Linked DNA regions of Martelella endophytica. The protein of the gene in region 1 interacts with the protein of each later gene in a pairwise test. Links are inferred from orthologs where the notes say so. Each region holds a gene or a part of one and is shown on either strand. Other genes may lie near its edges.

Region 1 (7,203 bases):
CCAACCCGGTCCTCGGCTTCACCTGCGGCCTGCTGCTCAATCTGCTGCGCGACCTCGCCGAGTGCCGCGCCATTTACCAGACCCGCAATCCGGGCTTGCGCGAAAGCGGCGTTTTCTATCAAATCGAACTCATCAAGGCGATTGGCGCGCGCGACCGGACCCGGGCGCGCGACATCATGACCGAGCACATGATCGAGGCGGAAGCCTACATGCTGGCGCGGGCACGGCTCAACCGCGGCGCCGACTGAGGGGCGCGAACAGGTTGCGAAAGGGAGAGGACGGGAATGAAGCTCCCGCATGCACACACGATCCACGCCCATGACGGCCATCTCGGCTGGAACCGGGCGCTCCGTCCCGTCCTGCGCGCCAGCTCCGGCGACACTGTCACCTTCTGCTGTCGCGATGCCGGCAATGGCCACTATCACCATGCCAGCACCAGCCACGATGTCACGACGTCCGATCCTGCCGATGCCAATCCGCTGACCGGACCGCTCTTCGTCGAGGGCGCGATGCCGGGCGATGCGCTGAAGGTCACGGTCAATGAATTTGCACCGTCGGGTTTCGGCTGGACGGCGATCATCCCCGGTTTCGGCCTGCTTTCCGACCAGTTCGTCATGCCGAAGCTGAAGCTCTGGAATTACGAGACCGATGTGGCGACGCCTGCGGTCTTCAATTCGCTCGCACGCGTGCCGCTGCGGCCCTTCATCGGCACCATCGGCGTGGCACCGATGGAGCCCGGCAACCACTCCGTCATCCCGCCGCGCCGGATCGGCGGCAACATGGATATCCGCGACATCGCTGCCGGAACGGTGCTCTATCTTCCGGTCGAGGTCGAGGGCGCGCTGCTTTCGGTCGGCGACTGCCACGCCGCGCAAGGCGATGGCGAGGTCTGCGGAACAGCGATCGAAACCGCGATGGACGTGTCGCTCACCGTCGAGGTGATCAAGGATGCCGCCCCCAGGACCCCGCATTTCATCACGCCCGGTCCAATCTCGCGGCATCTGGACAGCGCCGGCTACGATGTGACCACCGGCATCGGCCCGGATCTGATGCAGGCCGCTCGAGACGCGGTCTCCCACATGATCGATCTCCTCGCCCGCACGCGCAATCTCAACGCCGAGGATGCCTACATGCTCTGCTCGGTCTGCGGTGACCTGAAGATCAGCGAAATCGTCGACGCCCCCAACTGGGTCGTGTCCTTCTATTTCCCGCGGATTGTCTTCGAATAGGGTCTATCGCCGGTCGATCGGGAACAGAGCCTCTCCCTTGTCCTCGAAGGCGGTGATGTTGCCGATCGTGGTCTTGGCGATGTTGAACAGCGCCTCCTGGGTGAAGAAGCCCTGGTGGCCGGTGATCAGCACGTTGGGGAAGGTCAGCAGCCGGGCGAAGATGTCGTCGCGGATCACCGTTGAGGAGAGGTCGCGGAAGAACAGATCCTCTTCTTCCTCATAGACGTCGAGCGCCAGAGCGCCGATCTTGCCGGACTTCAGTCCCTCGATCACGGCCAGCGTGTCGATGACGCCGCCACGGCTGGTGTTCACCAGCATGCGGCAATTCTTCATCGCGGCAATCGCCTCCTCGTCTATGAAATGCCGCGTTTCCGGTGTCAGCGGGCAGTGCAGCGAAATGATCTCCGCCTTGTCGAGCAGCTCGGCCTTGTCGACATAGCGGGCTCCGAGCGCGATCGCCTCGTCGTTCGGATACGGATCGAATGCGAGAAGCTCGCAGCCGAAGCCGGCAAAGGCCCGCATCACGTTGCGGCCGATCCCGCCGGTACCGACCACACCGACGGTCTTGCCGTGGAGATCGAAACCGAGCAGCCCATTGAGCGCGAAATTGCCCTCGCGCACCCGGTTATAGGCGCGGTGGATCTTGCGGTTCAGCGTCATTACCAGCGCCAGCGTGTGCTCGGCGATGGCATAGGGCGAATAGGACGGCACGCGGGCCGTGGCAATCGCAAGGCGGTCGGCGGCTGACAGATCGAGCCGGTTGAAGCCGGCGCAGCGCAGCGCCACCAGCTTCACGCCCGCCTCGTGCAGCACTGACAGCGTCGAGGCACCGAGATCGTCGTTGACGAAGGCACAGACGGCTTTGGAACCGGCGGCGAGCCGCGCGGTCGGCGCATGCAGCGCGGCCTCGGTGAAGACCAGGTCGTGCCGGCCCTCATTGGCCGATTTCAGGAATTCCTCGTCATAGGGCTTGGCGGAAAAGACTGTGACACGCATGGGGTTTCCTGTTTATTGCAAGTGGGGCCGGGTACGCCGAGAGTTTAGGGTGGTTTCGGACAATGACAATGGCAAGACGGCCGCAAGCGGCGGCGTGGACGGTTTGTCGCGGCGCTTGCCCCGCACTCCGGCCTTTTCGGGGTAAAAACGCCGGAATGCACATTGACGGAAGCCGCTTTTGCCTTTATATGCCCGCCCACAGTATTTGAAAGCTGACTGAAGCTTCATCAATTGCTCCTGGCAGATAAGCGTTCGAACATTCGGTACGCCGAACATGCCGGAGCTCGCGACAGAACTCGAAGAGAGACTTATATGGCCAATACAACTTCGGCGAAAAAGGCGACGCGCAAGATGGCCCGCCGTACCGCCATCAACAAGTCGCGCCGTTCGCGCGTTCGCGGTTACGTCCGTAAGGTAGAAGAGGCGCTCGCCGCCGGTGATCTCGAGCAGGCCAAGGCCGCTCTGAAGGTCGCAGAACCGGAACTGGCTCGCGCTGCCAGCAAGGGCGTGGTTCACCGCAATACCGCCTCGCGCAAGGTTTCGCGTCTGGCACAGCGTGTGAAGACGCTGTCGGCCTGAAGCCCGATCAAAATCATGTGATTAAAAGACCCGGCCCCGAGCCGGGTTTTTTATTTGGCTTCATACACTTGCTGATTGTGACGACTTCGTTGCACTCTTGTGTCACAAAAATGACGGATTTTTTCTCTCCAATTCAAGGGCTTACAAGAGAAGCTTGCGACATGGACGAAATCTGATCGCTTCCGAAGGGCCAAAAAACGAGTCAAGCGAATTTATTTTTTCGGTGACGATTCGGCGCGACTTTAAAAACGGCTGCTGAATCTAATTGATTCAAAAGCGATTCTTTTTGCCTCCGTCATCGGGCCCTGACGCCCCCCGCAGAGTCAATGCCGGAGGCTGGGATTTGGCGAAAATTCCTTGTTGAAATTGATGACCGAACTTGCCTAAATGCTCCCACAACGGCGGACGGATTGAGCTTCCGGATTTTCCGGGAGGGGCGGGTTCACCCACGAACTTGCTGTCCTTCCTTCGCCAAAAGCGATGTCGCATGACGTCGTTTTTCCGACAATCTTTGGTTGCGCACCGGATTTAGTACGAATCCGGTTCTGTATTGTTGCGCGCTTTTTTTGGACTTGAAGGGGAGGGTTTCGACAAGGCGCGATTGAATGTTTTTGAAGTCCTGAATGACGCGATCGAATACGAGGTTCGATTGCCAGGGCTCCCACCAATCCGGCGACGTTCCGGACAATTCACAATAAAAAGCCGGCAATGACCGGCACGGGCGAAATCAGGCAGCAAGCCGGCAAGAAGGCTTGCGCCAGGGTGATGACTGTTGAAAGGCGGCAAGATGAAAATGAGAGTGGTGGCTTCGCGTATCGGCGAGAAGGCAGATGACGCTGAAGCAAGGGGGGAAGTCCATGCAGGGGCGCCGGCCGTCGTGAACGATACCTCTGATGATCTGTTTTTCGAACGCTTCTGCATCGCTCTCAAGGCCCATGTCGGCGGCGATGTCTATGCGAGCTGGTTCGGGCGGCTGAAGCTGCATTCGGCGGACAAGAGCGTGATGCGCTTCTCGGTCCCGACGGCTTTCCTGAAGTCCTGGATCAACAACCACTATCTGGCGCTGATGACCGAGCTGGTGCAGGGCGAGCGGCCGCAGGTGCTGAAGATCGAGATCCTGGTCCGCTCCGCGACCCGCGCTCCGCGCCCGCAGCCAGCGCCCGAGCAGGAAAAGCCCGTGATTGCCGCGCAGCCTGCGCCGACCCGGCCGATGGCGCGCAGCGCCGCCAACCAGCCGCTGATGCCCGAACCAGAAGCCGTGCGCCCCGCCTCCTCGACCGCGGCCACCGTTTTCGGCTCGCCGCTTGATCCCTTCTTCACCTTTGACAGCTTCGTCGAGGGCTCGTCGAACCGTGTGGCACTGGCCGCTGCCCGCACGATCGCGGAATCGGGCTCGGCCGCCGTTCGCTTCAATCCGCTGTTCATTCATTCATCGGTCGGCCTCGGCAAGACCCACCTTTTGCAGGCGATCGCCAATGCGGCGCTCGTCGCTCCGGACAAGCCGCGCGTGGTCTATCTGACGGCCGAATACTTCATGTGGAAGTTTGCGACCGCGATCCGCGACAATGACGCCCTGACGCTGAAGGACTCGCTGCGCAATATCGACCTTCTGGTCATCGACGACATGCAGTTCCTGCAGGGCAAGATGATCCAGCACGAATTCTGCCACCTCCTCAACACGCTGCTCGACAGCGCCAAGCAGGTCGTGGTCGCAGCCGACCGGGCGCCTTGGGAGCTGGAATCGCTCGATCCGCGCGTGCGCTCGCGCCTGACCGGTGGCGTGTCGCTGGAAATCGAGGGACCGGACTATGCGATGCGGCTTGAAATGCTGAAGCGCCGCCTGTGGCTTGCCCAGCAGGAAGACCCGTCCATCGACATTCCGGCGCCCGTGCTTGAACATGTCGCCCGCAAGGTGACGGCGAGCGGGCGCGAGCTCGAGGGCGCCTTCAACCAGCTCCTCTTCCGCCGCTCCTTCGAGCCGGACCTGTCGATCGACCGCGTCGACGAACTTCTCGTGCATCTCGTCGGCACCGGCGAACCCAAGCGGGTGCGCATCGAGGATATCCAACGCGTTGTCGCGCGCCATTATTGCGTGACCCGGCAGGAGCTCGTCTCCAACCGGCGGACCCGGGTGATCGTCAAGCCGCGCCAGATCGCGATGTTCCTCGCCAAGACGATGACGCCGCGCTCCTTCCCCGAGATCGGGCGCCGGTTCGGCGGCCGCGACCACACGACCGTGCTGCATGCCGTGCGAAAGATCGAGGACCTTCTCGAGAAGGACCAGAAGCTTTCGCAGGAGGTCGAGCTGCTGAAGAGGCTGATCAACGAATAGGGCACCGCGCCCGGCAAGATTAATAATTTGTCATGACTGAAGGCCGCCGGAACAATGGTTCCGGCGGTCTCGTTGTTCCATCAGGTAACACGAATTTGATCGGAGACCGTCATGACAGATCAACCCGGAAGGGCACGGCGGACGACTTCACTCGGAGCAGCCGGGTGGTGGAGCCGCATCTTCGCCCTGATCCTCATTCTTATCGGTATCGTCCTGACAGCCGGCGGAGTCTGGCTGATCGCGCTTGGCGGCTCATGGTATTACGCCGTCGCCGGCATCGCCCTCCTCTACAGCGGCTTCGGCTTCTGGCAGATCAGGATGAAGGGCTTCTATGTCTATCTCGCCACCTGGGCCCTCACCCTCGTCTGGGCTTTCTGGGAGGTCGGGTTTTCGGGATGGGACCTCGTTCCCCGCGTCGTCGCACCGACCGTGCTGCTGATCGGCAGCCTGTTCACGCTGCCGGCGTTGAGCCGTACGCCCGAACCCCACAGTGAAATGACGCCGGCCATGTCGCTCGTCGGCGCCTTCGCGATGGCCGGACTGGCGCTGTTCCTGATGCAGGGCATGGCGCACGCGGCAACCGGTGACACCGCGGTCGCCTCCCCTGACAAGTCTGCGGTCAAGGGTACCGGCACGATGGTGAGCACCTCCGCCGAAGGCGTCAACGTTCGCCGGAGCGGCGCGGATTGGCCGTATTATGGTGGTTCACGCGATGCGACCCGCTATTCGCCGCTCGACCAGATCAATGTCGACAACGTCAAGAACCTGAAGGAGGTCTGGCACTTCCACACCGGCGATATGCCCGACAAGGACGCCAAGGGCTCCTATTCGCCGGAAAACACGCCGCTGAAGGTTGGCAGCCACGTCTATGTCTGTTCGGCCAAGGATGAGTTGATCTCGCTCGATGCCGGCACCGGCAAGGAAGAGTGGCGCTATGACCCGAAGGTGCCGGACGACGCCGTTCCCTACGGCGCGACTTGCCGCGGCGTCGCCTATTACCAGGTGCCGACAATGTCGGCCGACGCGCCCTGCGCCGAACGCATCATCATCGGCACGCTCGATGCCCGGTTGATTGCCATCGACGCCGAACACGGTCGCCTGTGCGAGGATTTCGGCGACAAGGGCATGGTCTACCTGGAAAAGGGCCTCGGCAAGACCGTTCCCGGCTGGTACGCGATCACCGCGCCGCCGACCATCGTGCGCGGCGTCATCGTCGTTGGCGCGCAGGTGAAGGATGGTCAGGCCGAGAATGCGCCCTCCGGCGTCATCCGCGGCTACAGCGCCGAAAACGGCAAGCTCGCCTGGGCCTGGGATATGGGCGCACCGGATCGCACCGGCGCTCCAACGGACGGCGAGACCTATACGCGCGGCACGCCCAATATGTGGACCGCCGCCACCGCCGACCCCGAGCTCGGTTATGTCTATCTGCCGCTCGGTAACTCCTCCGTCGATTATTACGGCGGCAACCGAAAGCCCTACGAGAACGAGTACAATTCTTCGCTGGTTGCCATCGATGTGACCACCGGCAAGCCCGGCTGGCATTTCCAGACCGTGCATTACGACCTCTGGGATTATGACCTCGGTTCACAGGTTTCTCTGGTCGACATGAAAACCGACAATGGCACCGTCCCGGCGCTGGTGCTGCCGAGCAAGCAGGGCCAGATCTACGTGCTGAACCGCAAGACCGGCGAGTCGCTGTTTCCCGTGGAAGAGCGCCCGGTGCCTTCGGGCGGCGTCGAGCCGGACAATCTGGCCAAGACCCAGCCCTATTCCGGCTATGCCCATCTCGACCAACCGAAGCTGACGGCGCGCGACATGTGGGGAATGAGCCCGATCGACCAGTTATGGTGCCGGATCCAGTTCCGTCGTGCGCATTACGATGGCGAGTACACGGCGCCGACAGCCGACAAGCCCTATATCGAATATCCCGGCTATAATGGCGGTTCGGACTGGGGCAGCGTCGCCATCGATCCGAAGGATCGCATTCTCGTTGCCAATTACAACGACATGCCGAACTTCAACCAGTTGATCCCGCGCGAAAAGGCCGATGAAATGGGCCTGAAGCCG
Region 2 (6,711 bases), 1.0 Mb from region 1 along the record:
TTCCTTCAGCAGCGCCTTCCAGTCGCTGGCGTTGAGTTCAAGCGCGCGTTCGGCCTTGCGGGCCTCGTCGTGACGGTCGAGCGCCTGGTAAAAGCTGCGGGTTTGCGAGCGGCGCGGCGCGTAGATCGCATCGGCATCGGCGGCGAGCCTTTCGCTTGCGATCCTTAGCCCGGTGAGCCCAGAGGCGGCGGAGAACAGCATCTGCCCGATCTCGCCACCATCGGCGAGCATCTCGTCAGCCCCGGCGCGCAGCCGCTCCGAATCGAGCCCAAAGGCGCGTTCGAAGACCGGCCGCTCCAGACTGCCGAGAAAGGCCGCCAAGGCGTCGTCATTCAGCGCCGTCTCGGCGGCTCCCTCCAGCAGGGTATTCTTCCGTCCCTTGCGGCGGCGAAAGGACAGCCGGGCGCCGGATCGCGCCGCGATTTCGGCGCCGATGCGCAGATCGCGCGCCTCATGCAGGAAATCGAAGCCGACATCGCGATCGGGAAAGCCGAAGAGCAAGTCGGAAAAGGCGGACAGCGCCGACGATTTGCCGGCCTCGTTCGGGCCGTAGACGATATGCAGCCCGGCTTCCGGCCGGAAGAGGATGGAGCGATCGGTGAAATGCCCGTAGCGGATCAGGTCGAGCGAGAGAAAACGCATATCGTCAGTTCTCCGCAGAAAGGCGAGCGCCGAGAATGGCCCGGGCTTCGGCCAGAAGAGCGGATGCACTGTCGCCCAGCGGCTCGGCTTCGGCCGCAGCGCCACCGGGCAGCTTTTTGGCAATCTCCTCGATCAGCGCATCAAGCGCCTCGCCAATCTCGGGTTCGCCGGCGATGGCGTCGATCATGCGCTCGATATCGAGCGTGGTTTCGTCCTGCACCGGCCGTGGCGCATCATCGGGCGGCAGGAGGTCGAGGACCAGCTTCTCCAGCCAGAGCTCGGCATGAACGCGCTGCAGAGCCGCCTGCAGGTCGTCATGCCACTCGCCGCGCGCCGATTGCAGCCGCGCCGATCCATCGTGACGCCCCGAAAGGCTTAACCGCAACGCCAGCGGACGTTCGTCGGCCGCCTCAGCGAATTCCTCGACCCTGTGCTCGACCGCGGAGAGGATGTCGCCATCCTGCATGTCCGGCGTCACTGTAACGGTCACGGCCTCGAAGCGGGCGCAGTCGAGCGAAAGCCGCTCGTAGCGCGCCCTGCCCTCCTCGACCGTCACCAGCACTGCACCCTTTTCACCCGTCTCGCGGATATTGCGGCCCTGCAGGTTGCCGGGAAAGATCGTCAGCGGATCGGCGGAGACTTCCTCGAAGCTGTGGACATGGCCAAGCGCCCAGTAGTCATAGCCGCGCGAGGCAAGATCCGCCGGGGTGCAGGGTGCATAGACGGCATGCGGCGGCCGGCCGGAGAGCGAGGTGTGCAGCACGCCAATGTTGAAATGGCCGGGCACGGCGGGCGGATAGGCAAGCGCCAGATTGTCGTTCGCCACGCGCTCGGCAAAGCCCTGGCCATGCAGCGCCACCTTCAGATGGTCGATGACGAAGGTTTCGGGCTTGCGGGTCGAGAACTCGTGCACGTCGTCGGGCATCGCAATGGTGCGGGTGACGATGCTCTCGGCGTCGTGATTGCCGCGCAGGAAGTAGACCGGGATGCCGGCGCGGGCGAGCCGGGCGATCTCGCGGTTGAAGAACAGGCCGATATGGTTGTCCTTCCAGGCGCCGTCATAGACGTCACCGGCAATCACCAGGAAATCCACCTCAAGCGAAAGCGCCCGGTCTATCAGCGCCGTGAAGGCATCACGCCCGGCCGCGGCAAAACGCTCGGCAATACGCTTGTCCTTCAGCCGGAGGCCCGAAAGCGGGCTTCCAAGGTGCAGATCGGCAGCATGGATGAAGCGGAAGCTGGACACGGATCACGTTTCCCTGTTTTCCCATCGGCCTTCGACGGGTAAAAGAACTCCGGACGCTATTTCAAGTCAAAAGCGCCATAAGCGGCGCTTTGCTTTCCAGCGACGATTCTACCGGAGGAACACATGCATTATCACAATTTCGGCCGCACGGGGCGGCCCGTATCGAACATCGGCTTCGGCGCCTGGCAGATCGGCGGGTCCTGGGGATCGGTCACCGAGGAGGACGGCCGCGCCGCGCTGAACGCGGCACTTGATGCCGGCATCAACTTCATCGACACCGCCGATGTCTATGGCGACGGCCGCTCGGAAAAGATCATCGCCGATGTGCTGGCCAGCCGTGGCGGCCAACGCCCTTTCGTGGCGACCAAGGCCGGGCGCCGTCTCAACCCGCATACGGCGGAGGGCTATAACCGCGAGAACCTGGAAGGCTTTATCGATCGCAGCCTGAAGAACCTGAAGATGGAACGGCTCGATCTGGTGCAGCTCCATTGCCCGCCGACGGAAGCCTTCTACCGGCCTGACGTGTTCGAAGCGCTCGACGCGATCAAGGCCAAGGGCAAGATCGCCAATTACGGCGTCAGCGTCGAGAAGGTCGAGGAAGCGCTGAAGGCGATCGAGTTTCCGGGCGTTGCCAGCGTCCAGATCATCTACAACATCTTCCGCCAGCGCCCGGCCTCGCTGTTCCTGCCGGAGGCAAAGAAGAAGAACGTCGCCGTCATCGTGCGCGTGCCGCTGGCAAGCGGGCTGCTATCGGGCAAGATCACCCGCAACACCGCCTTCGCCAAGGATGACCATCGCAACTTCAACCGCAATGGCGACGCCTTCGATGTCGGCGAGACCTTTGCCGGCGTGCCGTTCGAGATCGCGCTCGATGCCGTCGAGGAAGTGCGCAAGCATGTGCCGGGTGGCGAAAGCATGGCCGCTTTTGCGCTACGCTGGATCCTGATGAACGAGGCTGTCACCGTCGCCATTCCGGGTGCGCGCAATGCCGAGCAGGCAAAGGGCAACGCAGCGGCTTCCGATCTTCCGGTCATCGGCGCCGACGTGATGGCGGCGATGGAAGAGCTCTATCGCTCCCGCATCGCTCCGCATGTGCATCAGCGCTGGTAGGTGTATCTCGGACCAAATAATCTCCCCCCTTAAGGGGGAGATCGGTAGCGGCGGGCTTTGGGCCATAAAACACGGGCTGATTGTGCCGGCAGGGCTCCTCCCTCAGGCCTCGCGCCGCCGCTCGATCAGCATGATCGAAAGCGAAGCGCCGAGGATCATCACGCCGCCCACCCAGAACAAGCTGTCCGGCGCATAGCCGAACACCAGCCAGCCTCCGAGAACGTTGAGCGGTAGCTTCAGGTCGTCGAAGGGCTGCACATAGGCGGCATCGGCGGATGAATAGGCAAGCGTGAGGAAATACTGCGCGAGGACGGTCACCAGGCCGAGCGCGATCATGACCCACAGCATGTCCCCGGTCGGCACGGCGAAGCCACCGCCGATGGCGACCAGAAGGTTGATCGGCGTCAGCAGCATCAGCAGCCAAACGGTGATCGATTCCGGCGCTTCGTCGGCGGTCAGGTTCTTGGTGATCAGCGAGGTTCCCCCCCACAGAAGTGCCGAAGCGACCGGCAGCAGCGCCGCCCAGGTAAAGGCCTCGGACCACGGCTGGAGGATGAGCACGGCGCCGGTAAAGCCCACCGCCGTCGCGATCCAACGCGAGGCGCCGACGCGTTCATTGAGGAAAAGCTTCGCGCCGACAATGATGAAGAACGGCGAGGTCATGACCAGCGCAATGGCCTGGCTGATCGGAACCGAGGCAAGGCCGATCGCCCAGGCCTGAACGCCAAGTGCCGAAAGCGCCACCCGGATGACATGGCGCCACGGATGCTCCGTGCGCATAACCTTCAGCCCGGTGCGGAACAGATAGGGCAGTGAAAACAGGAGCGCGATGCCATATTGCCAGAAGGCAACCGAAGACGCGGCAAAGCCCATGTTCATGGTGATCTGCTGAATGAGAATGTTGCCGGCCGTATAGACCACACCGGCAAGCACCATCCAGAACGCCCCGACAAGGGCTGGGGAACGGCGAAGTGTCGCGTTCATGACCGTCTCGAACCTTTCTCGCCTCACCCGGAGGCAGTGTGGACGGGACGACGCGACGGGCCAGCAATCGGCGCCAGCGCCGCTGCCATGCTCGACTGTTCTCTTTCATCCGGACTCTAACCGTCGGCTCCGGAGTTGCACCGGATCTGCTGACCCCGGTCCTTGCGAACCGGGCGCTCGCGGGCTTGCGCACAAACCGCGCTTACCGCCGGTGGGGAATTTCGCCCCGCCCCGAGAACCTGCCGGAAAGATATCCGGCACCAATACCCATCAGTTAGTCGAGCGCCGGTGAAACGGCAAGTGGTTTCGCCGGAGTGGAATGGTTACTGAGCGTCAACGAAACGCGCACAAAAAAACCCGGAGCAATGCCCCGGGTCTTGTCGCTTAGGAAAGCGGCGGAACTTACGAGTTGCAAGCTTCCTTGAGGCCTTTGCCGGCCGTGAACTTCGGAACGTTACGGGCCGGGATATCGACCTCAGCGCCCGTCGACGGGTTGCGGCCCTTGCGAGCTGCGCTGTGCGAAACGGTGAAGGCGCCGAAACCGGCGAGGCGGACTTCGCCGCCATTCTTCAGTTCGCCCTGGACGGCATCAAAAACAGCGTCGACAGCGGAAGCGGCGTCGGTCTTCGACAGGCCAGCCTTTTCAGCGACGGAGGCTACGAGTTCACTCTTGTTCATGTTTCCACCCTTTCTCAAATGGTTCGAAACGAATCTCGGTTCAGTCGGGCTCAGATAATCAACACCGGGACCCGCCAGCAATTCAAAAGCCCTGCGTTTCAACGAATTGCAATAGCAATACGACGATTTGTGAAGAAAGGCCGGTCAGAGACCGGCCTTCAAGGCTTCTTTTCCACAGGAGCCCCGGAAAAGTGGCTATTTTTCGGCGTTAGTGAGCCATTGTCTTGCCCGAGTCGGCATCCTTGTCGTCGGTGGAAATCGCCACGTTTTCAGCCGCGGGATCCCATTCGATCGGCTGCGGCACCTCCAGCAAGGCGTGCTGCAGAACCTCACCCATGCGCGAAACCGGGATGATTTCCAGGCCGTTCTTGACGTTGTCCGGAATGTCGGGAAGGTCCTTGGCGTTCTCTTCCGGGATCAGCACCTTCTTGATGCCGCCACGAAGAGCCGCAAGCAGCTTCTCCTTCAAACCACCGATCGGCAGAACCCGGCCGCGAAGGGTGATCTCACCCGTCATCGCCACGCTCTTGTCGACCGGAATACCGGTCATTACCGAGACGATCGCGGTCGCCATCGCGACACCTGCAGACGGTCCGTCCTTCGGGGTCGCCCCTTCCGGCACATGGACGTGAATGTCGTTCTTGTCGAACATAGGCGGCTTGATGCCGAAGTCGACGGCGCGCGAGCGGACATAGGAGGCCGCTGCCGAAATCGATTCCTTCATCACGTCGCGCAGGTTGCCGGTGACCGTCATGCGACCCTTGCCGGGCATCATCACGCCTTCGATCGTCAGCAGCTCACCGCCGACTTCCGTCCAGGCAAGACCGGTGACAACACCGACCTGGTCCTCACCCTCGGCCTCGCCGTGGCGGAACCGCTGGACACCGAGATAATCCTCAAGATTATCGGCAGTGATATGGACTTCCGTCTTGTCGCCCTTGACGATCTCGGTGACGGCCTTGCGGGCAAGCTTCATCAGCTCGCGCTCGAGGCTGCGCACGCCCGCTTCGCGGGTGTACTGCTGGATGACCCGCGTGATCGCCGCATCATCAACCGAGAACTCCTCGGACTTCAGTGCGTGTTCGCGGATCGCCTTCGGCAGCAGGTGACGCTTCGCGATCTCCAGCTTTTCCTCTTCGGTGTAGCCGGCAATGCGAATGATCTCCATGCGGTCCATCAGCGGGCCCGGAATGTCGAGCGTGTTCGCCGTGGTGATGAACATCACGTTGGACAGGTCGTATTCGACTTCCAGGTAGTGGTCCATGAAGGTCGAATTCTGTTCCGGGTCCAGCACCTCAAGCAGAGCCGAGGACGGATCGCCGCGGAAATCGGCGCCCATCTTGTCGATCTCGTCGAGCAGGAAGAGCGGGTTGTTCTTGCCCACCTTCTTCATCGACTGGATGATCTTGCCGGGCATCGAACCGATATAGGTCCGGCGATGACCGCGGATCTCGGACTCGTCACGGACGCCACCGAGCGCCATGCGCACGTACTCACGGCCGGTTGCCTTGGCAATCGACTGGGCAAGCGAGGTCTTGCCGACGCCGGGCGGGCCGACGAGGCACAGGATCGGGCCTTTCAGCTTCTTGGCGCGGGCCTGGACGGCGAGGTATTCGACCACACGGTCCTTGACCTTTTCGAGACCGAAATGATCTTCTTCGAGCACCTTCTCGGCAGCCTTCAGATCGCGCTTGACCTTGGACTTGTTGTTCCAGGGCAGGCCGACAATCCAGTCGAGATAGTTGCGGACCACAGTCGCTTCTGCCGACATCGGGCTCATGTTGCGCAGCTTCTTCAGCTCGCCCTCAGCCTTTTCGCGGGCTTCCTTGGAAAGCTTGGTCTTCTTGATCTTTTCTTCAAGTTCACCGACTTCGTCGCGACCGTCCTCGCTCTCGCCGAGCTCCTTCTGAATGGCCTTCATCTGCTCATTCAGGTAGTACTCGCGCTGGGTCTTCTCCATCTGTCGCTTGACGCGGGTGCGGATGCGCTTCTCGACCTGAAGGACCGAGATCTCGCCTTCCATGAAGCCGAGCGCCTTTTCAAGGCGTTCC

Evidence for each region. Proteins that work in one complex are often made in the same cells at the same time.
Region 2: the proteins of dnaA (region 1) and TM49_RS14850 interact in binary tests that used the Escherichia coli proteins (3 or more experiments, as listed by UniProt). The link is inferred for Martelella endophytica from one-to-one orthologs.

The regions. Positions count from the first base shown.
Region 1 is NZ_CP010803.1:2,239,312-2,246,514, reverse strand. The notes cover bases 2,887-5,863. They hold dnaA (chromosomal replication initiator protein DnaA), read left to right. Parts: upstream 2,887-3,591; coding sequence 3,592-5,136; downstream 5,137-5,863. Other genes in these bases: TM49_RS10130 (membrane-bound PQQ-dependent dehydrogenase, glucose/quinate/shikimate family), read left to right, coding at 5,248-5,863. In the rest of the region: TM49_RS10155 (FadR/GntR family transcriptional regulator), read left to right, coding at 1-248; TM49_RS10150 (acetamidase/formamidase family protein), read left to right, coding at 285-1,229; TM49_RS10145 (2-hydroxyacid dehydrogenase), read right to left, coding at 1,233-2,225; rpsT (30S ribosomal protein S20), read left to right, coding at 2,538-2,804; more of TM49_RS10130, read left to right, coding at 5,864-7,203. UniProt on the Escherichia coli protein: Plays an essential in the initiation and regulation of chromosomal replication. Binds in an ATP-dependent fashion to the origin of replication (oriC) to initiate formation of the DNA replication initiation complex once per cell cycle.
Region 2 is NZ_CP010803.1:3,249,901-3,256,611, reverse strand. The notes cover bases 3,032-5,884. They hold TM49_RS14850 (HU family DNA-binding protein), read right to left. Parts: upstream 4,679-5,884; coding sequence 4,385-4,678; downstream 3,032-4,384. Other genes in these bases: lon (endopeptidase La), read right to left, coding at 4,869-5,884; TM49_RS14855 (DMT family transporter), read right to left, coding at 3,101-3,982. Outside these bases: TM49_RS14870 (ATP-binding protein), read right to left, coding at 1-642; TM49_RS14865 (metallophosphoesterase family protein), read right to left, coding at 647-1,888; TM49_RS14860 (aldo/keto reductase), read left to right, coding at 2,012-2,998; more of lon, read right to left, coding at 5,885-6,711.